3 regions of the Exiguobacterium sp. FD-YE-25-4 genome follow, and region 2 is predicted to be linked to each of the others. Evidence: predicted binding sites of a transcription regulator. Region 2 holds the regulator's gene; each other region holds the start of a gene.

Region 1 (7,678 bases), 610 kb from region 2:
TGCTCTTGACGACGTTACTGTACGCACCAGGTACGTTGCTCTACATCAAGGCGCAACGTGAGAACGGCATCAAGACGTTGACGAAGACGGAGTGGATCGTGGCCGGTGTCTTGACCGCGCTCGCCATCTTGGCCGTCGTGCGCATCGTCTCAGGAAATATCTCAGTCTTTTGATCGGGGGAAACCAATATGCGGAATAAACGAGTAGTCATCGCACTAGGTGGAAATGCGATTCAACAAGGTAAAGATGCGACGGCCGAGGCTCAAATTCGAGCCGTTGAGGCGACGGCGGAATCACTGGCCGCGCTTGTCGCCGAAGGGATTGAGGTCATCATCACCCATGGCAACGGGCCGCAAGTCGGAAATTTGATGTTGCAGCAGGCTGCGTCGGACAGTCCGGCGACGCCGGCCTTGCCGCTCGACGTTTGCGGGGCGATGACACAAGGGATGATTGGCTATTGGTTCGAGAACGCCCTCACGAAAGCACTGAGATCTCGTGGTTTGGAACGTTCGGTCGCACCGATCGTCACGCGGTCGGTCGTCGACCCGAACGATAGTGCCTTCAGTCACCCGACGAAGCCGATTGGTCCTTTCTATGACGAGGCGGAAGCGCAGCAGCTTGAACGGACGACCGGTTATGTGTTCAAAGAAGACGCCGGTCGCGGCTATCGCCGCGTGGTCCCGAGCCCGTTTCCAGTGGCGATTCTTGAGCACGCGGTCATCCGTGACCTCGTCGCCCATGAGCACATCGTCGTCGCCTCTGGCGGCGGGGGGATTCCTGTCATCGATACAGCCGATGGCTATATCGGCGTCGAGGCGGTCATCGATAAAGATTTTGCCGCTGCGAAACTCGCCGATCTCGTCGACGCCGACATGCTCCTCATCTTGACGGCCGTCGAGCACGTGTTCGTCGATTTCGGGACACCGTCGGCCCGGGCGCTCGAGGAGACGACGAAAGAACAACTCGAGACGTTTATCGCCGAAGGCCAGTTCGCACCGGGCAGCATGTTGCCGAAAGTTCGGGCCGCCCTTCAATTCGCCGAATCAGGACACGACCGGGTTGCCGTCATCACGTCGCTCGAACAAGCCCTTGCGGCGGTCCGAGGTGAGGTCGGGACGCGCGTCCGACTCGCCGCGACGCTCCAACAATAAGCTCAACGCCACAGACATCAGCGTCTGTGGCTTTTTTCCTGAATTGGCAGCTCGTCGTTTTTTATGGTCCGACATGGGGAAGGAATGTTGTATGTCGATTTAGACATTGTTATCATTTCGAGTGTAAACGTTTGCACAATTTAGAAGGGAAGTGACGAAGAGCGGCAACGCTCGAGCTTATGCGTCTATTTGAAGAGGAGAACGTCTATACGCAACAAATGAAACCGCAGGCAGATGATCGGGCAATCGTCCAAGGGAGCTGCTATCGCTTCACGGTACTGACGAGCCAACTGATTCGGATGGAGTATGCCGAGGATGGGGTGTTCGAAGACCGGCCGACCCAAGTCGTCTTTAACCGGGCGTTCGCAGTCCCAGAGTTTCGCGTGATTGAGGATGAGACGGAATTGCAAATCATCACGGAGCACGTCCACCTCTACTACACGAAAGGGCCGTTCGCGCCGAACACGCTTTACGTCGACGTGAAAGGGAACTTCAGTACGTATTATAGCCGCTATACGTTTAACGGACCGGAGCGGACGTTGAAAGGGACGGCGCGAACGCTCGACCACGTCGACGGGGCGACCGAACTCGGTGAAGGCATCGCCTCGAAACAAGGGTATGCCGTCATCGATGACTCTGATTCGTTCATCATGACCGAGGACCGTTTCGTCGAACCGCGGCGTAAACATATCCATGACTTGTACTACTTCGGGTATGGGCATGAGTATAAGCGCGCACTCCGTGACTTCTATCAATTGACCGGCCCGACGCCGCTGTTGCCACGAAAAGCGCTCGGCAACTGGTGGAGCCGCTATTGGCGCTACGACGAGACGGAATATAAAGAACTCATGCGTCGGTTTAAGACAGAAGACATCCCATTCTCGGTCAGCGTCATCGACATGGATTGGCACGTCACCGACGTCCCGGAAGAATACGGGAGCGGATGGACGGGCTACTCATGGAACAAGAACTTGTTCCCGGACCCGAAAGGATTCTTGACGTGGCTCAAGCAAGAAGGGTTGCTCGTCACGTTGAACTTGCATCCGGCGGATGGTGTGCGTGCCTTCGAAGACCAATATGTGGCGATGGCCGAGGCGATGGGCATCGATCCGTCCCAAGGCGACCGCATCCCGTTCGACTTTTCCGATAAACGCTTCATTCAAGCCTATTTCGAGCAGATGCATCATCCGCATGAAGACGATGGCGTCGATTTCTGGTGGATCGACTGGCAACAAGGCTCGACGTCGAAAATGGAAGGGCTCGACCCGCTCTGGATGCTGAACCACTATCATGCGGCCGACATCGCCCGGGATGGCGATCGACCAATCATCTTCTCCCGTTATTCGGGCCCGGGCAGTCACCGCTATCCGGTCGGTTTCTCGGGAGACACGTTGATTTCGTGGGCGTCGCTCGCGTTCCAGCCGTACTTTACGGCGACCGCTTCCAATATCGGCTATGGTTGGTGGAGTCACGATATCGGTGGCCATTACCGAGGCTCAAAAGACGATGAGCTCGCCGCACGATGGGTCGCGTTCGGTGTGTTCAGTCCAATCATGCGCCTGCACTCGACGTTCAGTACGTTCAACGGGAAAGAGCCGTGGCGCTTCGGTCTCGAGGCGGAGCGGTCGATGAAGACGTTCTTGCGTCTGCGCCATCAATTGATCCCGTACATCTATACGATGAACTGGCGGAACCACGCGGGTGCCTTGCCGCTCATCTTACCGATGTATTATGAACATCCGGACGAGGACGCGGCGTATGAGGTACCGAACGAATACTACTTCGGCAGTGAGCTCATCGTCTCTCCAATCGTCGAGCCGATGAATAAACAGCTCCACGTGGCGGCGACGAACGTCTGGCTACCGAAAGGCGACTGGTTCGACTTCTTCACGGGTCATCGCTACAGCGGAGACAAATCGGTTCGCATGTTCCGTGGGCTCGAAGATCAGGCGGTGTTCGCGAAAGCAGGGGCCATCATCCCGATGGCACGGCATTACTCGGGTCGTAACGATACAGATAACCCGGTCGAATTGGAAGTTCTCGTCTTCCCGGGCGCGTCGAATACGTTCACGCTCTATGAAGACAACGGGTCGGACCGTGACTATGAGACGGGTGCTTACGCTGAGACGACGTTCACGCTTGATTGGGAGGAACGGAAACTCCACATTCACGTTACAGGTGACCGGACCGTCTTGCCGTCTGACCGTAACGTCACGTTACTCCTCCGAGGTGTGACCGGTTCTGGTGAATACAATCGAGAGACCCAGACACTGCGCCTCGAACTCGGTCCGATTGATGAAGAGATGACGGTGTCTCTCCCGGTCGAACTGACGGCGAACGATCACCGGCTCGATCGTTTGTATCGTTTCTTGGACCGCGCCGAGATTTCTTATGATTTAAAAGACAAGTTGTATCGATCGGCGGCAGCGAAGACGCGGCTCGAGGCATGGCTGTTCGATTTGCACGCGCTTGAACTCGACCGTGACCTGCAAGATGCGATCATGGAGTTGATGCTCGATTGAATAACGTGCTGTGACGAAGAGGGTGAAAGCCCCTCTTTTTTTTTGTCAGAAAATCGTTGGATTTTGTAAGCGTTTTCAAATTGAATCCAACTATACTAAAAGGAGAGGCAAGATAGATTGGAGGGTTCAACATGAAACCGAAATGGACCGTAGACGACTTGCGGCAACTCGATGTATTCACCAAATGTACCGCCCGTGAGCTCGAGGCACTGTTGCCCCATGTCTATTGTCGAACGTACCGGAAAGGACAGCTCTTATTCATGGAAGGCGATCCTCGGGAGCGCGTCTACTTTTTAATCAGCGGTTACGTGAAGCTCGAGCGCAACAACGAGACGGCGACCCATCAATATACGGACTACTTGAAACCGAAGCAACTGTTCCCGTATCGCGGCTTGATGACGGAACCGTATTATCAACATTCGGCGGAGGCGTTGACCGATATCGAGGTCATCTATATGCCGACGGACCGATTCGAACAACTCGTCTCTCGGAACGCGTCGATGTTACTCCATATCGTCGGACAGATGAATCGGATTCTCGACTTGCACGAACGACGGGTGCAGGATATCATCACTCCGAGTGCGACCGAACGCGTGCTCAACACGATCCATTACTTGATTGAAGACCTCGGGGAACCGGAAGCAGAGGGGGTTCGCGTCCGGTGTCCGTTCACGACGATTGAAATCTCACGCTTATCCGGTACGTCACGGGAGACCGTGTCGAACATCTTATCGCGCTTACGAAAAGAAGAGGTGCTTCACTTCGATGCGCGTGAATTGATGATTGGCCATCCCGAATACTTTGAACAGTCGACGGTATGACGCCACGTGATATACGCGGCGTCTTTTGCATGTCTGGCTAAGCGAAGCGTTCGCCATGGTCGTGTGCATCAGTTATAATTAGTGAGAATCCTCACAAAGAAAAGTTTTGGATAGTATAGAAAGGATGAACGCAGTGAAACGACTGCAAGCTCTCGCTTTAGCTGAAAAACGCCATATCGTCGGACTCGTCATCGCCGCGGTGATGATCGGATTGTCGATTTTGGCGCAGGCGTATTTAATCGTCGATATCGTCGACCAGGTCTTTTTAAAAAATGCATCGTTTGAAAGCATCATCCCGGCGCTCGGCTGGCTCATTCTCGCCCTCGTCACGCGTGCTTTGTTCGGCTACATGTCAGGACGAATCGGAGCTAGTCTAGCGGAGAAAGCGAAACGGACACTCCGTTTGCAGTTGCTTGACCGTTATACATCGAATCCGATCGAGACATCTTTGTCCGGCCAGTCCGGAAAGAAAGTCAGCGTCTTCATGGACGCAGTCGATGAAGTCGACGCCTACTTCAGCCAATATTGGCCGCAAGTCATTCAAACGTCGATCATTCCGCTGCTCATTCTCGTCGTCGTCTTCAGCCAACATTGGATCTCGGGCATCATCATGATGGTGACGGCGCCGTTCATCCCAATCTTTTTCATTATCATCGGGATTGCGACGCAGAAAAAATCCGAACAACAGATGGAGAAGATGAACCAGTTCTCCGGAAAGTTCTTGGACGTGTTGCAAGGATTGACGACGTTGAAACTCTACGGTCGGACCGAGCGTGAGGCGCAAGCGATTGAAAAGAGCAGTCTCGACTTCCGCGACGCGACGATGGTCGTCTTGAAGACGGCGTTCTTGTCGGGTCTCATGCTCGAGTTCATCTCGATGCTCAGCACAGGGGTCGTGGCGCTCGAAGTGGCGCTGCAAATGGTCGTCTGGCAGAACTTGACGTTCTTCTCCGGCTTTTTGATTCTCGTTTTGGCTCCGGAATACTATTTGGCCATCAAAGACCTCGGCGGTGCGTTCCATACCGGACGCGGCAGCATGGGGGCGGCCGATCGTATTTTCGAGGCGCTCGACGCACCGGATGAACGTCTGCAGTGGGGCGACCGGACGTTGACGAGCCGGACACCCGACCTCGAGCTCGACGAAGCATCATTCGCCTATGAAGGGGGGCGTTTCACGCTCCAGCCTTTAAGCGGCGTGGTTCCTGCCGGTGCCCACGTGGCGCTCGTCGGGGCGAGCGGGTCCGGGAAGACAACCGTCTTGAACGTGTTATCAGGGCTCGTCAAACCTGACAGCGGACGTGTCCTCGTGGACGGTGCACCCCTCGAGACGTACACCGATACGTCATGGTATGACACGATTGGCTATATCTCACAAAACCCGTATTTGTTCGCCGGCACCGTCGCCGATAATATCGGCCTCGGTGAGGCGGCGGACGAAGCGAAGATTCTCGAGGCGGCGACGGCAGCCGGGTTGAACGATGTCATCGCTCAGTTGCCGAACGGTCTTCATACCGAACTCGGTGAAGGGGGTTACGGCTTATCCGGAGGCGAACGGCAGCGGCTCGCCTTGGCCCGGGCCTTCTTAAAACGTCCCGGCATCATCTTGTTCGATGAACCGACGACCGGACTTGATTTAGTGACCGAACAAATCGTTCGGCGCTCAATCGATGAGTTGTCACGTGAGTCAACGCTCGTCACGGTCGCGCATCGTCTGCATACGATCAAACAAGCCGATGCGATTTGGTTCATGGACGAAGGGCGTCTCGTCGCCCAAGGAACACATGACGAACTGCTCAGCGTTCCGCAATACGCTGACTTATTCACGCTACAGAAAGGGGTGAGAGGATGAATTCCCTTTGGACGATCACGAAATGGATGATGCGAGAGAAAAAGGATATCATCCTCTCGATCTTCTTTGGTTATGTCGCTGGCATCGCAGCCGTCGCTTTGTTCGCGGCGAGCGGATACCTCGTCTCACGGGCTGGGCTCGTGCCGCCGCTGTATGCGCTCATGGTGCCCGTCGTTTTGATTAAACTGTTCGGTGTGATTCGGGCGAGTGCTCGCTATCAGGAGCGTCTCGCCTCGCACCGGGCGACGTTCACGATTTTGAGCGAACTCCGGGTCCGATTTTATCGTCAACTCGAGCCGCTCGTCCCGAGCATCTTTGCCAAATATCGGAGTGGGGACTTGCTCGCTCGCGTCGTCGGTGACGTCGAGAGCTTGCAGAACTATTTTTTACGGGTGTTCTACCCGCCGATTATCTTGGTACTCGTCTTCTTGAGCACGATTTTCTTCGTCACATACTTCTCGGTCTGGGTCAGCGTTTGGATCTTGTTCGGCGTCTTCGTGACCGGTTTTTTGATCCCGGCCTTCTTCGCCCGTGTCCGTGCCAAGCATGACCGGGAACTCCGTACCTTGCGAGGAGACCTGTCGAGTGGGATGACGGAGATGATGTACGGCTATCGCGACCTGTTGTTGCACCATCGGCTTGGTCAAACGCGCAACGAACTGCTTGAACAGAGCGACCGCTACGCCGATGCCCAAAAACGAGATGTGACGAACCAGTTCTTCAACTCCTCGCTCGTCGTGGCGGCGTCCTTACTCGTCTCATGGGGTGTTTTGGCCATCGGGGCCTATCTTGTCGTCGACGGGGAATTAAATGGCCTCTTCTTGGCCATGCTCATCATGATGTCGCTCACCGCGTTTGAGAACGCGACACCGATGGCAGTCTTCCCAGGCCACTTTGCTGACAGCAAGCAAGCGGCCGATCGAATGCTCGAAGTGGTCGAGCCGAGTGAAGCGATTGTCGTTGCCGAGTCGGCCCGTACCGACGTAGCGCTCGAGACAGCACCTGACGTATCGTTCGAACGCGTGAGCTATCGCTACCCGGACACGTTCCGTGACGTGCTGAGCGGCGTCGACGTGACGTTAAGAGGCGGTTCAAAGACCGTTATCGTCGGACCGAGCGGCTCAGGGAAATCGACACTACTTCAACTGTTGCTCGCTTTTGTCAGACCTGAGTCTGGTGAGATCCGATTGAATGGACAGCGGTTGGACGATGTGACCCAAGCATCGGTCTGGCGTGAAGCCAGCGTCGTCCTTCAAGAGAACCACTTCTTCTTCGGGACGGTGCGAGAGAACCTGGAGCTCGCCGGTAATTTCTCGGACGCTGAGATGGAAGCGG
Region 2 (7,678 bases):
GGGCACATCACGAACATCGCCGTCTTACCGGAATATCGTGGGCAAGGCATCGGCAATCTGCTGTTGACGCAACTCGTTGAATTTGCCCGCTCGAAGTCACTCGTGGCGCTCACGCTCGAAGTGCGCGTCTCGAACATCGGCGCCCAAAAGCTGTACGAACAGTTCGGTTTCGAAAATGCCGGACGCCGGAAACGATATTATCAAGACAATAATGAAGACGCCTATATTTACTGGGCGAAGTTAGGAAGTGAAACAGATGGACACATCGCTCATCCTCGCGATTGAGTCGAGTTGTGATGAGACGTCGGTCGCGCTCGTGCGTGACGGTAAGACGCTTTTATCGAACGTCGTCTCGTCGCAGATTGAAAGTCATAAACGGTTTGGCGGGGTTGTGCCCGAGGTCGCCTCGCGCCACCACGTCGAACGGATCACCTACGTCATCGATGACGCCCTCAGTGAAGCGGGTGTGACGATGCAAGACGTCGACGCCGTCGCGGTCACGCAAGGACCAGGTCTTGTCGGGGCACTCCTCGTCGGAATCAGTGCGGCCAAAGCGCTCGCTTTCGCCCATAGCAAACCGCTCATCGGCGTGCATCATATCGCCGGACACATCTATGCGAACGAACTCGTCGAAGAGATGGAGTTCCCGCTCGTCTGTCTCGTCGTCTCGGGCGGACACACGGAGCTCGTCTATATGCCCGAGCACGGTGTGTTCGAAGTCATTGGGGAGACACGTGACGATGCAGCCGGAGAAGCATATGACAAAGTCGCACGGACGCTCAGTCTTCCTTACCCAGGTGGACCTGCCATCGACCGTCTCGCAGCCGATGGGGAAGACACGTACAAGTTCCCACGGGTTCGGCTTGAAGCGGGAAGTTTCGATTTCAGCTTCAGCGGGCTCAAGTCGTCGGTCATCAACGCCGTCCACAACGCTGAACAGCGCGGGGAGACGGTCATCCCTGAAAACTTGGCGGCCAGTTTCCAAGCGAGTGTCGTCGAAGTGCTCGTCGAGAAAGCGATTCGTGCCGTGAAAGAAAAAGGAGCGAAGCAATTGCTCGTCGCAGGTGGCGTCGCAGCCAACCGTGGACTCCGCGCTGCACTCAAAGAAGCGACGGACCGCGAAGGCATCCGCCTCGTCATCCCACCACTTGATCTATGCGGAGACAACGCCGGTATGATTGGAGTCGCGGCACATCACGCGTATGTGCGCGGAAAGCGCGATACACTGGCGATGAATGCGGTTCCTGGGTTATCCTTAGAAGAGAGCATGACAGTCTAGGGGGAAATATACAGATGATGAAACGCATAATCATTGGAGGTCTCGTCGTACTGCTCGTCGTCGCGACGTTTTTGCAAGTACGGGAAATCATCCGCGCTTATAATATCGCCTATCAAGAAGAAATCGTGCCGGAAGCGACACGCGTCCGGTCGCTCACGGGAGCGGAATCGCTCGAAGGCATCGGCCGGGTTACGGGTGAGAACACGCTCGTCGAGACGTTGTACGGCTATAAGAGCTTAGACGATCAAGACATCGAAAGCGTCATCGTCGTCGACCGCAACCTCGGCATTCAACCGAAAGCGAGCGATGCGTATTATCAAATCGCACCGGGACGAGAAGCGACCGAAGAAGAGGCGGCGAAGTTCGAGGACATTGTCAACGAGTTTGACGAAGAGCAACTGTTCGCCCAAGTCATCTCGACGCATGAGGCAAAATATGTGACGAACGACGAAGAGGCGCTCACATTCTACAAAGTGTTCGTCCGTGACGTCGATACGAACGAGTACGTCTTCTTCATCACGGAAGACGGCATCAAGCTTGACTTCCACACGCGCGGGTTCCAACCGCTGCGTTATTTCTAAACGTAAAACAGGGAAGCTGACCTCCATCATGGAGAGCGGCTTCCCTGTTTTTATACTTCTGGATGATGTTTCTTTTGTTTATACCACATATTCACTCGGCTCACGACATAGACGATCAAAGCGAGCACCCACATGAGGAGCGTCGACTGATAGAAGTGGCCCCATACCGAGCCGGGCGTGTAAAAGCTGTGCACGGTCACATCGACCGGCCAGACGACGAGGCGGATAAAGAGCGTGCTCATGAGTAGACCGCTCAACAAGCTGATGACAATCCCGCTCCACGTCTGGATGATGAAGCCGATGACGACCGGCAGGAAATAAAACAGGAACGACGGGACGACGGTCGGTTCCCCACGAATCAGTTCGGATACGTACTCCGTCCCGGTCGGCACGATGTAGGCGAGACCAGTCAGGAAGGCGTGCATCCACTCGATTCGCATCGCACGGAATCGCATCATGAATGGAGCTCCTCCCATTCTGCATACAGTGCCGTGATCGATTCTTTCGTCGCATCGGACTCGGTCGACAGTTCCTGTGCCCGAGCGAAGTCGTTGAAGACGTCCGGTTCACACAACAGTTGCTCAATCTCTTCGAGACGGGCCTCGTGTTGCTCGATGGTGAGCTCGATCTCCTCGATCCGTTGTTTCATCCGGCGTTCCTCGCGTTGCTGTTCCTTGTCGGCGCGCTGTTTCTTGACGATGACTTGTTTCGTCTCTTCACGAGCGAGTCGGGCCAGTTCTTCGAGTTCTTCTTTCTTCTCGACGTAATACGAGTAATCGCCGAGGTATTCGTCGATGCCGTTCGGTGTGATCTCCAAGACGCGCGTCGCGAGCCGGTCGATGAAGTAGCGGTCGTGCGACACGAACAAGATCGTGCCCGGGTAGTCGACGAGGGCGTTCTCGAGGATCATCTTCGAGTCGAGGTCCAAGTGGTTCGTCGGCTCATCCAAGATGAGCAAGTTCGGCTGTTCGAGCTTCAGTTTCGCGAGCGTCAAGCGGGCCCGCTCTCCACCCGACAGTTCATGGACGCGCTTCATCACGTCGTCACCGCTGAACAGGAACTGACCGAGCAGGCTGCGGACTTCTTGTTCGCGCATGAGCGGCCAGTCGTTCCAAATCTCGTCGATGACGCGGTTGGCGTCCGACAAGTTCTGTTGCTCCTGATCGTAATAGCCGATCTCGACGCCGGTACCGTAGCGGATGTCACCGGTGAGCGCCGGCTGTTGTTTCGTCAACACTTTCAAAAGCGTCGACTTACCGACCCCGTTCGGACCGACGAGAGCGACCGATTCACCGCGCTGCAGTTGGAAGCGGAGATGCTGGGCGATCGGTTCCTCATAACCGATGGCGAGGTCGCTGCCGCTCAACACGTCGTTCCCGCTTTGGCGTTTGATTGCGAACGAGAGGACGGCACTGCGCTCGTCACCGTCCGGCGCTTCCATCCGGTCGACTTTCTCGAGACGTTTGCGGACGCTCTGGGCCCGCTTCGTCGTCGTCGCCCGGGCGATGTTACGCTGGATGAAGTCCTGCATCTTGGCGATTTCTTCTTGCTGGGACTCGAACTGCTTCTTCTCTTGCTCATAGATCGCGGCCTTCTGTTCAAGGTACTTCGTGTAGTTGCCGACGAAGCGACGGCTCCGGTGGCGAGACAGCTCATAGACGACCGAGACGACCCGGTCGAGGAAATAACGGTCGTGGGAGACGATGAGGACGGCGCCTTTATAACCGCTCAAATACTTCTCGAGCCAGCCGAGCGTCTCGATGTCCAAATGGTTCGTCGGCTCATCCAAGATGAGCAGGTCTGGACTTTGAAGGAGCATCTTCGCGAGGGCGAGGCGGGTCCGTTGTCCGCCGGAGAGCGTATCGATGCGGCGCTCGAAGTCGTCCGGATAGAAACGCATCCCGTGAAGGACGGAGCGTATCGTCGCCTCGTATTGATAGCCGCCGCGGTCTTTGAACGTATGCTGTTCTTCATCATAAGACGACAGCAGGCGCTCATAGGCGGCCGGGTCGTTCAAGATGCGCTCAGATCCCATGTCTTGTTCCATGCGACGGAGCGTTTTTTCCTGTTCAATTAAATCGGTGAAGACGGTGAGCATCTCGTTCCAAATCGTCTCGTTCGATTCAAGTCCTGAATCTTGGGCGAGATAGCCGATTGTCACATCTTTTGGCTTCATGATGTCGCCTGAGTCATAGTTATATTCCCCGGCGATGACTTTGAGCAGTGTCGACTTGCCGGCGCCATTCCGGCCGACGAGGGCGACGCGTTCGCCTTCTTGGATTTCGAGTTTGACGTTCTCTAAAATCGGCTCGACGCCGAATGATTTCGATAAGTTATTGACTTGCAGTAGGATCAAGTGAAAAAACCCCTTTCTCTCTATTTAGTATACTGTATTTTTTAGTCTTTTCAGGTATATTCGTTGAGTGGTTATGTGAATTCGTTTACAATCAAGGTGTATGAAATTAGATTCGTTTGAAACGCGTCGTAAAAAGGAGGCTCTTTCCGTTGAGTCAAAACGAACCAAAGATTCCGCAAGCGACAGCCAAACGGTTGCCACTATACTATCGGTTTATCCAAAGCCTGCATTCATCAGGAAAACAGCGTGTCTCTTCTGCTGAACTGAGTGAGGCGGTCAAGGTCGATTCGGCCACGATCCGTCGCGATTTCTCGTACTTCGGTGCGCTCGGTAAAAAGGGATATGGCTATAACGTACAGTATCTGTTAGACTTTTTCCGTAAGACACTGAATCAGGACGAGATTACGAACGTCGCCTTGGTCGGGGTTGGTCATCTCGGGACAGCTTTCGTCAACTATAACTTCCTTAAAAACAATAACACACATATCGTCGTCGGGTTCGACGCAGACGAGACAAAAGTCGGCACGACGATGTCCGGTGTCCCGATTCATCACGTCGATGAGATGGAACAGATTATGAAGCAAAACAAGATTGACGTCGCGATTTTGACGGTGCCGTCTGCCTATGCACAGCCTGTCGCGGATGACTTGGTCCGCTTCGGCATCAAAGGCATCTTGAACTTTACACCGGCCAGGCTTACTGTGCCGGATACGGTCCGCGTCCATCATATCGACTTGTCGATCGAACTCCAGTCGCTCATTTACTTTATGCAACACTATCCATCTGCTGAGGGGGTCCATCAATAATGGAATTACTATTATCGTCACTCGTCGTCGGTATTCCAGGCGGAGCAAGTCTGTTTGTCATCGCGATTATCGCGCTCATCATCTTCGGGCCGAAGAAATTGCCTGAGTTCGGCCGTGCCGCCGGACAGACGCTCCGTGAGTTCAAAAACGCCACGAGTGGCATGATGAACGAGCATGACGAGAAAGACAAGAAAGAAATTGAGAAGAAAGAGCAGTAAGCGATGAGCCATCAACCTGATCAAGAACGGGCACTGTCCGACCACTTGACAGAGCTGCGGAGACGACTGATGCTGTCGGCATTTGTCGTCTTTGCCTTCTTTTTGATTGCTTTGCCGAGTGTCAAATATGTGCTCGCCTATCTCCAGGCCGACCTCGTCGAACGAGGCCTTGAATTGAACGCCTTTGGGGTCGCGGACCCGCTCATGATTTACTTGAACTTGGCGCTCGTCATCGGGCTCGTCGCGGCTGGTCCGTTTCTACTGTATCAACTGTGGGCGTTTGTCGCACCTGGTCTGCATCCGAACGAACGGAAAGCGACGCTCGCTTATATTCCGATCATCTTTATCTTGTTCCTCGTCGGTTTGGCGTTTGCCTACTATTGGTTGTTCCCGCTCGTCCTCGATATCTCGACGGACCTCGGGCAAGACCTTGGTCTGACGCAAATCATCGGGGCGTCGAACTACTTCACGTTCTTGCTGCAACTGACCATCCCATTCGGACTGTTATTCCAGTTACCGGTCGTGACGATGTTCTTGACGCGCATCGGTGTCGTGACGCCGTACTTCCTGTCATCGATTCGGAAGTACGCCTACTTCGCCTTGTTCGTTGTCGCGGCCTTCATCACGCCGCCGGATTTGACGTCGCACCTCATGGTGTCGCTGCCGCTCTTCTTCTTGTATGAGATCAGTTTATCGATTTCCCGCATCACGTACCGGGGCGTGCTCCGTCGTGAGAAAGAGGCGATGGTGAAAGAACAAGTCGATTTGATGAAACAAATGAATGAGAAGTAAACACCATGTCATGCGACGTGGTGTTTTTTTGATTTTAGGGCTATTCAATTTTGAAAAAACAACTTAAAATTAGGAGGGTTAAATCAAAAAATGGATTATTTTTGAAAGTTATACATTCATAAACAGAAATGAGGAGACTGATGAAGAAGTGGTTATGGAGCATGCTCGTGGTGCTCGTCATGATGGTAGCACCGGGAGTTGAAGTCCGAGCAGAGGACTATGCCAAACCGGAAATCATTCCGGCTGGAGAAGTCGTAGGAAACGGCGAATATGTGTGGCGTTCGGGAGATCCGGAGACGCTAGTTCACATTGAGACCGGTGAAGAATATACGTTACCGATTCGCGTGTCTGCTGCTTATAATATGTATGCCATCGGAGACGGCCGATTTATGTTAAAAGGATGGCCGGAATGGGTGATGTGGGATATACGTACGAATGAAGCGAAGACATTCCCAATCGAAGCAGGAAGTGAGAATCGACTCGTCTCAACGAATGTAACAACAGGAATGATGTTATGGGCTGATGACGAAAAGTATATCATCACATCGACGTCAGGTGATATTCTCGGATCGCTCACGAAAGACAGCGATCCGGTATACAGTCTGCTCGATGACGGGAACGTCCTCGCGTTCGCCGACGGTCAAGTGACGAAGCGGACGGTGACAGGAGAGGTGCTTGAGACAATCAGTTCCTATTCAGGACAGGTGAGGTGGGCCCGTCACATGAAAGAAGCGAATCAATGGTTCGTGATCAAAAGTGATGACTCGGAGCACATGTTTATTTTCGATTTGGCGACGAAACGATGGATTGAGAAAGAGGCGCCAAACATAAGTAATCTTACGTGGAAAGACGGCACCTATTACTTCATGACGCGAGAAATGTATACGACATTCTATGTCAGTTATAACGTCAGCACGAATGAGTGGAAAGAGGCACCGATTGATGATGCTGACATTCGACAACACGGTCCTTGGTACGTCTTTGGTATGAAGAAGACGGAAGTGTACACGCCGGAGTCTTTATGGAAAGCACCATGGCAACTGAATGTCAATGTGCCGAAAACGACGAATCGCTATGAGGTAGGTCGTCCATATGACGTCAACGGAACTGCCACGCTCGTCGATGGTACGGCCTTACCGATTCCAGCGACTGAGCTGACGGCACGTTTAGCCTATCAAGACGACCCGTTCGTTTGGGAGCAAGGGAAACTGACGCTACAGACGAATGAATCGTATGACATGATTTTTAAGTGGAACGATTTTGAGCGCCGGTTAGACTTATGGGCATCGAACTATGTGCCACTCACACTCGACCCGCCAACCGGTGTCTTAGGTCCGATTAGCGGGAAGACGACACCGAACACGCCGGTGTTTGTCAGTGTGACAAAAAACTTGTATCAATCGAACTCATCGGATTCATTGTTGAACTATCAATCGGCGACGGTCCAATCGGATGAGTCGGGGCGCTATACGTGGCAACCGGCGCGGTGGTTCACACCTGGATCGCGTGTGACTGTGAAAATCGGTAGTGGGTCAGGTGTTTACGCCGATCCGATTGAACTTCAGACGGTCAAAGAAAGTGACGATACTTCATCAAATGGTATCTCGGTTCTGACGAAAACGGTCACTTCAGGTGTCACATTGAAA
Region 3 (7,678 bases), 990 kb from region 2:
CCCGCATGAGTGATTGGCTTGAAACGTCCCGTCGACTTGTTGCCATAAGGCATCGATATCGGCCCGGACAGCGATGACGTCATCACCTTGCCCAATCTCTGCGATGACCCCGGTCACGTCCGCAAACGTCTCGTGACGGACTTGCCATGACGTCAAGATGTCGGCAATCGTCTTCGTCGTCTCAACCTCTTTCCAGCTCACTTCCGGATGAGCATGAAAATGCTCAAACCAGTTCAATACGTTCGTCGTCATGATCAATTCCCCCATATGTACTTATATTTTTTTGACCCCTTTGATTAAGAGCCACTGCAGCGGCAATCGGGCCCACGTGACCCATTTTGGGAGCGGTATTTTGCCTAGTTTCGACGGTTTGAGCGCCATGTTGATATTGGCCGGGAACACCGCGATTAAGAAAGCGGGTAATGTCCCTTTCACGAAGCGCGTCCCTTTGTTCATGAGCAACAACACACCATAGACGACCTCGATGACCCCGCTTGCCTGGACCATGAATCGTTTGAACGGCCATGATTTCGGAATAATCGACATGAACGCCCGTTCCTGAATGAAGTGCATGATGCCGGCCCCTAGAAATAAAATCCCGTATAGTTTACGAATCAACTGAACCCCTCCTTTTTTCTAAGCATAACAAAAAAGATGGGCTGCGTGCCCATCTTTACAGTGCGTCTCCATTTGCGTTTTGAATCTCGACATCGACCGTTTCGGTCTTACCGTCACGAACGTATTCGATTGTGACGGTCCCGTCCGTGTCTCGAATCAGTTCACTCCGCAGGTCGATGAACGATGAGACAGCCTGGTCGTTGATTTTCACGATGACATCGCGTGCCTCAAGTCCTGCCCGTGCAGCCGAACTGTTCGCTTGCACTTCAACGATGATCGTGCCCGACGTCACCGACTCCGGCAAATTGATTTGCTCGGTCAAGTACCCCGGTGGGAACTCCGACACGTCCCGAAGCGAGACGCCGAGCGATGGATGATTCACTTCGCCCGTCTGTTCGATTTGATTGATGAGCGGCAAAGCGATATCGACCGGGATGGAGAAGCCGACCCCTTCGACCGAGTCGGTCGCGATTTTCATCGAGTTGATCCCAATCAATTGTCCTGATTCGTTGATTAACGCGCCACCGGAGTTACCCGGGTTGATGGCCGCGTCCGTCTGAATGACTTCGGCGTTGAAGTCGGCTTGTCCGTTCTCATCCGTATCGACCGGGACGAGACGTGACGTCGACGAGACGACGCCGCGTGTGACCGAGTTCTCAAACTGGCCGAGCGGGTTCCCGATGGCGACGACGGTTTGCCCCGGTTTCAACTCGCTCGACTTTCCAATCGAGATGACGGACGAGACTTTGTCCGCATCGACTTCGAGCACGGCCAAGTCATACGTGGCGTCGCTACCCATCAATTTGGCGTCCGCTGTCGATCCGTCATTGAATGTCACGGTCAAACGGTCAGCACCGTTGACGACGTGATGGTTCGTGACGATGTAAGCCGAGTCGCCGTCTTTCTTATAGATGACACCCGAGCCGACCCCGGCTTCGACAGCTTCACTTGAAAAACCGTTTGACGCGAAATTGTTCACCGTCACGACAGCAGGCTGTGCGGTCGCGACCGCATCGGTGACCGAGCTGTCCGTTGTCGTAGACGTCGTCTGGACCGGCGACCCTTCCGACGTCACGTTCGTATCAGACACATTTGTCGGCACTTGATCGATGAACGGAAAAGCGATGGCGCCAGTCAAGACGGCACCAATCACGCCGCCGACAAACCCAGGGAACATCCGGCCGACGAACGATGGTCGGGCCGGTTGCTCTGCGCGCGACGGTTCTTGTCGTTGTTCTGACGAGCCGAGCTCGGTATCGAGCCAATCCTCGCGGTGATTTTGTTCATTTGATTCTGTTGGACGATCATTGCGTTCCATGTGTAATCATCTCCTATATGATGTTTCCTCTTTGTTCTACCCTTAGTATAAGAGGCATAGTCATCGTTTTGCGGAAATGAAGCATCGATTACAAGATTCTTCACAATTTGCGTCAATTGGGTCAGACGATGACGTTTCGGAGCGTCCCGAGTCCCGTGATGCTCACTTCGACCGTGTCTCCTGATTGGAGATAGACGGGCGGCTTCATGCCGTGGCCGACCCCGGCCGGTGTGCCGGTCGCGATGATGTCTCCTGCTTCAAGTGTCATGCCCTTTGACAAAGTCCGAATTAACTCTTCGATCGGGCGAATCATATCCGCCGTCGACCCATCTTGACGTGTCTCGCCATTGACAACCGTTTGAATCGTGAGTGGGAACGAGAGCTCATCCGGTGTGACGATATACGGCCCCATCGGACAGAACGTATCGAACGATTTACCGCGGAAAAACTGGACGTGTTGTTTTTGCACATCCCTGGCCGTGATGTCGTTCAGAATCGTGTAACCAAAAATATGGGCATCGACGTCGTCAATATCCCGCCCTGATTTCCCGATGATGACGGCGAGTTCGCCTTCATAGTCGAGCTGGTCGGTCAATTCGGGGTGACGTTCGACGACAGCCTCTGGGCCGACGACCGAGGTCGGCGCTTTCGTGAAGATGACGAGCTTACCGGCCCCCGCCGTATCCATCTCTTTCACATGCTCTTCGTAATTTTTCCCGATACAGATGACATTTTTGAGCGGACGATACGGTGCGACGAACGTGACGTCTTGAAGCGCCAGCCTTGGCGCGACATCTAAATCGACATCCGGTTCAAACTCACGCGCGATGACTTCTAACAACGAAGTCGTATGTAATTGGTCACTGACGTCATAGACGAACTCTCCTGCCACGACACCGACCCTCTGCTCTCCTTCAACTTGAAAACTACACCATTTCATCAAAATTCCCCCTTTTTTGCTAGTATACAAAAAATCGGGACCCGACGGCCCCGATTACGCTTTGTTTAAGAAAATAATCCGCTGGTTGCTCGATCCCCGAAACCGGAGCGACCGGTCCATGAGCGGCTGTTCGAAACGCCCATCGACGAGCACATCGGCACGGTCGAGCACGCTTGTGACGAATTCGTCGTGCATGGCTTGCAACTGTTCGAGCGTATAGCCCGTATACACCCAAACGTTTTTTTGCAGGACCTTACATCCGTCGACGAGCCGTGCCAATTCTTCCGGTTGCAGAAATGGTTCCCCGCCTGAAATCGTCACCCCGTCCCAGCCTGATTGTTCGATTTGAGCGAGTAAGTCCGCGACCGAGACGTCTTGTCCTCCACGTGGATTCCAAGATTCTGGATTATGACACCCAGGGCAACGGTGCGGGCAGCCTGCCGTAAAGATGACCGTGCGAATGCCTGGACCGTCGACGACCGATTCTTCAAGTACGGATAGGACGCGCATGATGCTTCACCCTCGCTCGTTCTTCTTCTCGTTTTGCCGAATTCCACCGGTCCATCGTCCCGACCAAGTAGCCGGTGATGCGACGGATCCGTTCAATTCGTTCATGCTCGCCACATGTCGGGCACGCTTCGTCGATGATCCCTTCAAGGCCGCAGTTGCCACAACGGTCGACCGGATGGTTGATCGACCCGTAGCCAATGTTCTCGGTCCGCATGAGCCGGACGATCGCTTCGACCGCTTCCGCATTATGGGCGAGCGATCCGTCGACTTCGACATACGTGATATGACCCGCATCACAGAGCGCGTGGTAAGGCGCTTCGAGACGGACTTTATCGCGAATCGAGACCGATTGATACACGGGCACATGAAACGAGTTCGTATAAAAGGCGCGGTCGGTCACACCTTCAATCATCCCAAACGATTGCTGATCTCTCGTCACAAATTTACCCGACAATCCTTCGGCCGGGGTCGCCAAGAGAGAAAAGTTCAAATCGTATCGTTCCGATGCCTGCTTCATTCGATCACGTAAATGAGTGACGATATCGAGCCCAAGCCGTTCCGCCTCTCGCGACTCGGCATGCGTGCCACCTGTGAGAACACGAAGCGCTTCGGCGAGACCGATAAATCCGACCGAGAGCGTCCCTTGCTTCAGTACCTCGCGAAGATCGTCTTCTGGACCGAGTCTCTCTCCACCCCGCCAGACGTATTGGGCATAGAGGAACCGAAATTCGTCGGCATGCCGCTTCGCTTGATAGTCGAATCGTTCGAGTAATTGATCGATGGCGACGTCGACGTAAGCGTCGAGCGTCTCATAAAAAGTATGGATATCCGAGGAGACGAGTGCCATTTTCACCAAGTTCAACGTCGAAAATGATAAGTTGCCTCGTCCAATCGACGTCTCGGCACCATGTCGATTCCCCATCACCCGTGTCCGACAACCCATGTAGGCGACTTCCGAGCCGTGCGTCCCGTCGTAGTATTGAAGGTTGAACGGAGCATCGACGAACGAGAAGTTCGGGAATAACCGCTTGCCCGTCACACGACAGGCGAGACGGAACAAGTCGACGTTCGGATCGTCCTCATGGAAGTTGACCCCTTCTTTCACTTTAAAGATTTGAATCGGGAAAATCGGCGTCTCCCCGTTACCGAGCCCTCGCTCGGTCGCACGCAGCAACTCTCGAATGAATACTCGTCCCCACCGGCTCGTGTCGGTGCCGTAATTGATGGAAACGAACGGTACTTGTCCGCCACCACGTGAGTGCATCGAGTTGGCGTTGTGGATGAACGCCTCACACGCTTGATACGTCGCCGCAATTGTTTCAGACTCGGCAGTTTCAAAGAGTTGCTCGGTCGTCCATTCGACTGGTAGCTTTTTGAGCCGCTCGAGCTGACGTTCATACGTCTTTTCGACATACGGTGCGAGGTCGACATCAAACATCGGGAAAGCTTGACCGCCATGCTGCATGTTTTGGTTCGCTTGAAGAATGATCGAAGCGAGCGCCATCGCCGAGCGGATATCCTGGGGCGGTCGAATCGTCCCGTGCCCGGTATGAAATCCGTTCGTGAGTAGATCACCGAGTGGGATTTGACAACACGTCGTCGATCCTGTCACATAGTAGTCGGCGTCATGGATATACAAAAAATTATCCTCGACGGCTTGACGTGACCGTTCTGATAATAGATATGTCGTCGACAATTGTTTTGATACTTCTGAGGATAATCGTGCCAATTTCCCAAGTGGTGATTTCCCGTCGACGTTGGCGTTCTCTTGTACGAGGTCCTGATCTGGGAGAACACAGACATCTTCATAAAGCTGGAGCATATTCACTCCGCATCACCTCACTATATATTGATTACAAGCGAGTTAATTACTCGCTCAAGTTCCATATATAGATTATGTCATGTTTTGCTCTTGAGATGTGAAGTCGAAATTGTGATCAATGCTTGTGATAAAAACGCAAAAACAGTCGAGCCACTGACGTGGACTCGACTGCTCGTTGTCGTGAGCTACCTTATACTTCTTTGGCAGGTTTCACAATTTTCAATTCGACTTCTTCCGTTGCTTCCGATTCTTGGGCTTCACGCAAGCCTTTCGCGTTTAACCACGTATAGATCGCACCCATGAACAACGCGCCACCGATGATATTCCCGAACGTGGCTGGAATCAAGTTGTGGATCGCGCCGGCAAAGCTGATCGCCTCAGGATGCGGGACGACGAGCGTGAGGGCGAACAAGACGAAGTTGGCGATGACGTGATCAAATCCTGAGGCGAAGAAAACGGCGACGAGGAAGATCATCGAGAAGATTTGGGCGAACTCGTTTTTCATTTGCTTCGGCAAGAAGATGGCAAGACAGACCATCCAGTTGCAGAAGATCGCGCGGAAGAAAATTTCGACCGTCGTATGGTGCATCTTGCTTTCGACGACTGAGAACAGCCAGTTGTCCATCCCAAGTTCTTGGATGACACCGGTCGGCGCGAGCAGCAAAGCGAACAAAACGCCACCGAGCGCATTCCCGACAAAGCAGAGCAACCAGACGAGCATCGTGTCGCTGAGCGTCGTGTACCCCCGCATCGTCGAGGTTGTGAAGTACATCGTATTCCCGGTGAACAGTTCGGCTCCGCCATAGATGATCATGACGAGGGCGATCCCGAATGAGAATCCTCCGATGAGCGTTGTGAACGGAGAATCGATCAAATACATTCCGTTGACGACTTTCAGTGTGAAAATTGAAGCGAATCCGATAAAGATCCCCGCGAGCATTGCTCGTAAAAAGTACTCCATTGGCCGATAATGAATCATTTGCGAAGATGCCTGCGCTTTCTTCCGCAACGATTCGAGTGCATGGATTTCCATTGATGCCATGTCACAAACCCTTCTTTCTGTTTGAATGAAACCATTATAATAAGAACGAACATGTGAAATCATTAACAATATAAGCCCGAAACGAATAAATTGCAATCGCCCCTTCCACATGTTGACACATTTTTCACATCGTAATCGTTTACATTTGTCGGATTTGTGACTAGAAAAAAACGACCCTTCGCAAAGGGCCGTTCGAAATGATTATTCTTTGTTTTCAGAAGCCTCTTCCGACTCTTCCGTTGAAGTTTCTGACGCCTCTTCAGTCGCTTCAACTTCGCCTTCTGTCGCTGTATCAGCTTCAAGGTCTTCGACCGCCACCGGTTCATTCACCGATGCGATTTGAAGATCACCCTCAGATACGATTTCGTAATCTTTGTTCTCTGGAATATCAGCGACAGTGAGCGAGTCACCGATGCCGAGTTCAGAAACATCAAGCTCGATACGCTCCGGAATGTTGGCTGGTGTTGCCGAGACCGTTACTTTGTAGAGCGTCTGTGCCAAGTAGCCGCCTTCTTTGACGCCTTTCGCGTCGCCGACGAGTGTGACGTCCGCTTCGACTTCTGTCGCTTCGTCCATCTTCACTGCCATAAATTCGACGTGCTTGTATTCGTTCGTGAATGGGTCGACTTCTGTCCCGTGAACGAGTGTGTTCACTTTCTTACCATCGATATTGAGTTCGATCAAAGCGTTGTCGCCGTGTTCACGAAGAATCTTACGAAGTGCCATCTCTTCGAATGCGACCGGTGTGCTTTCAACTTTGTAGCCGTAAACGACACCTAACACTTTTCCTTCTTTACGCAAGTTAGCGCGGACCGAACGTGGTCGTAATTCTCGTTTCGTTACTTTAAGCGTGTCTGCCATAATCTTTTCCCCCTACTGGTTTATCGATCATGTCTACATCTTGAGGGTGAGGCAGTGAAAAAGCCACCTCTCAACCTCGATGCGTTGAGTGACATGTGTATATTGTTCCCATAGCCACCTATCCATAAACGTAACAGGAGGTTAAGAAAAGATTACAGGCGTGTCACATAACGCGTTTAAATAGCTTCTCGAGCTCGTACGTGCTCCACTTCACTAAAATCGGACGTCCGTGCGGACACGTGTACGGAGACGTCGTCTGATTCAAATCGTGAAGCAATTGCCGCATCATCTCGTGGTTCAACGGATGGTTTGCTTTAATCGACCGTTTGCACGCCATCAAAATCGACGCATCTTCCCGATATTTAGCGATGTCAATGGAGCGATCCCGGATCGCCATCTCTATCAAATCACGGACCGTTCCTTCTAAATCGTGTTGCGGGTACCACGTCGGAATCTCTCTAACGAGGAACGTATTGCCGCCGAACGGCTCCAATTCGAGACCTGCTTCTTTTAAAAGCGGAGTGACTTCTTCAATCGCGAGCGCCTCTTCTTGCGTGAACTCGAGCG

What was found. The regulator Rex, encoded in region 2, represses fermentation and respiration genes when NADH is low (regulators of the CRP and FNR family bind a similar motif). The targets are predictions, from matches to a motif close to TTGTGAAATATTTCACAA.
Region 1: the regulator Rex is predicted to act here: its motif matches at 4,574-4,591, upstream of cydD (thiol reductant ABC exporter subunit CydD).
Region 3: the regulator Rex is predicted to act here: its motif matches at 6,302-6,319, upstream of AC13H5_RS07080 (formate/nitrite transporter family protein).

What each region holds. Positions count from the first base shown of each region.
Region 1 covers NZ_CM168041.1:2,701,280-2,708,957, reverse strand. Annotated here, with positions in the region: gene arcD (arginine-ornithine antiporter) at 1-173, shown strand, start outside; gene arcC (carbamate kinase) at 189-1,151, shown strand; gene AC13H5_RS13855 (glycoside hydrolase family 31 protein) at 1,331-3,673, shown strand; gene AC13H5_RS13850 (Crp/Fnr family transcriptional regulator) at 3,805-4,494, shown strand; gene cydD (thiol reductant ABC exporter subunit CydD) at 4,619-6,343, shown strand; gene cydC (thiol reductant ABC exporter subunit CydC) at 6,340-7,678, shown strand, end outside.
Region 2 covers NZ_CM168041.1:380,296-387,973, forward strand. Annotated here, with positions in the region: gene rimI (ribosomal protein S18-alanine N-acetyltransferase) at 1-285, shown strand, start outside; gene tsaD (tRNA (adenosine(37)-N6)-threonylcarbamoyltransferase complex transferase subunit TsaD) at 257-1,279, shown strand; gene AC13H5_RS02020 (hypothetical protein) at 1,294-1,860, shown strand; gene AC13H5_RS02025 (hypothetical protein) at 1,911-2,318, opposite strand; gene AC13H5_RS02030 (ABC-F family ATP-binding cassette domain-containing protein) at 2,315-4,216, opposite strand; gene AC13H5_RS02035 (redox-sensing transcriptional repressor Rex) at 4,366-5,022, shown strand; gene AC13H5_RS02040 (twin-arginine translocase TatA/TatE family subunit) at 5,022-5,240, shown strand; gene tatC (twin-arginine translocase subunit TatC) at 5,244-6,032, shown strand; gene AC13H5_RS02050 (hypothetical protein) at 6,173-7,678, shown strand, end outside.
Region 3 covers NZ_CM168041.1:1,369,987-1,377,664, reverse strand. Annotated here, with positions in the region: gene AC13H5_RS07110 (amidohydrolase) at 1-252, opposite strand, end outside; gene AC13H5_RS07105 (DoxX family protein) at 274-618, opposite strand; gene AC13H5_RS07100 (S1C family serine protease) at 674-1,936, opposite strand; gene AC13H5_RS07095 (fumarylacetoacetate hydrolase family protein) at 2,058-2,876, opposite strand; gene nrdG (anaerobic ribonucleoside-triphosphate reductase activating protein) at 2,931-3,386, opposite strand; gene AC13H5_RS07085 (anaerobic ribonucleoside triphosphate reductase) at 3,364-5,208, opposite strand; gene AC13H5_RS07080 (formate/nitrite transporter family protein) at 5,399-6,250, opposite strand; gene AC13H5_RS07075 (50S ribosomal protein L25/general stress protein Ctc) at 6,452-7,111, opposite strand; gene mutL (DNA mismatch repair endonuclease MutL) at 7,275-7,678, opposite strand, start outside.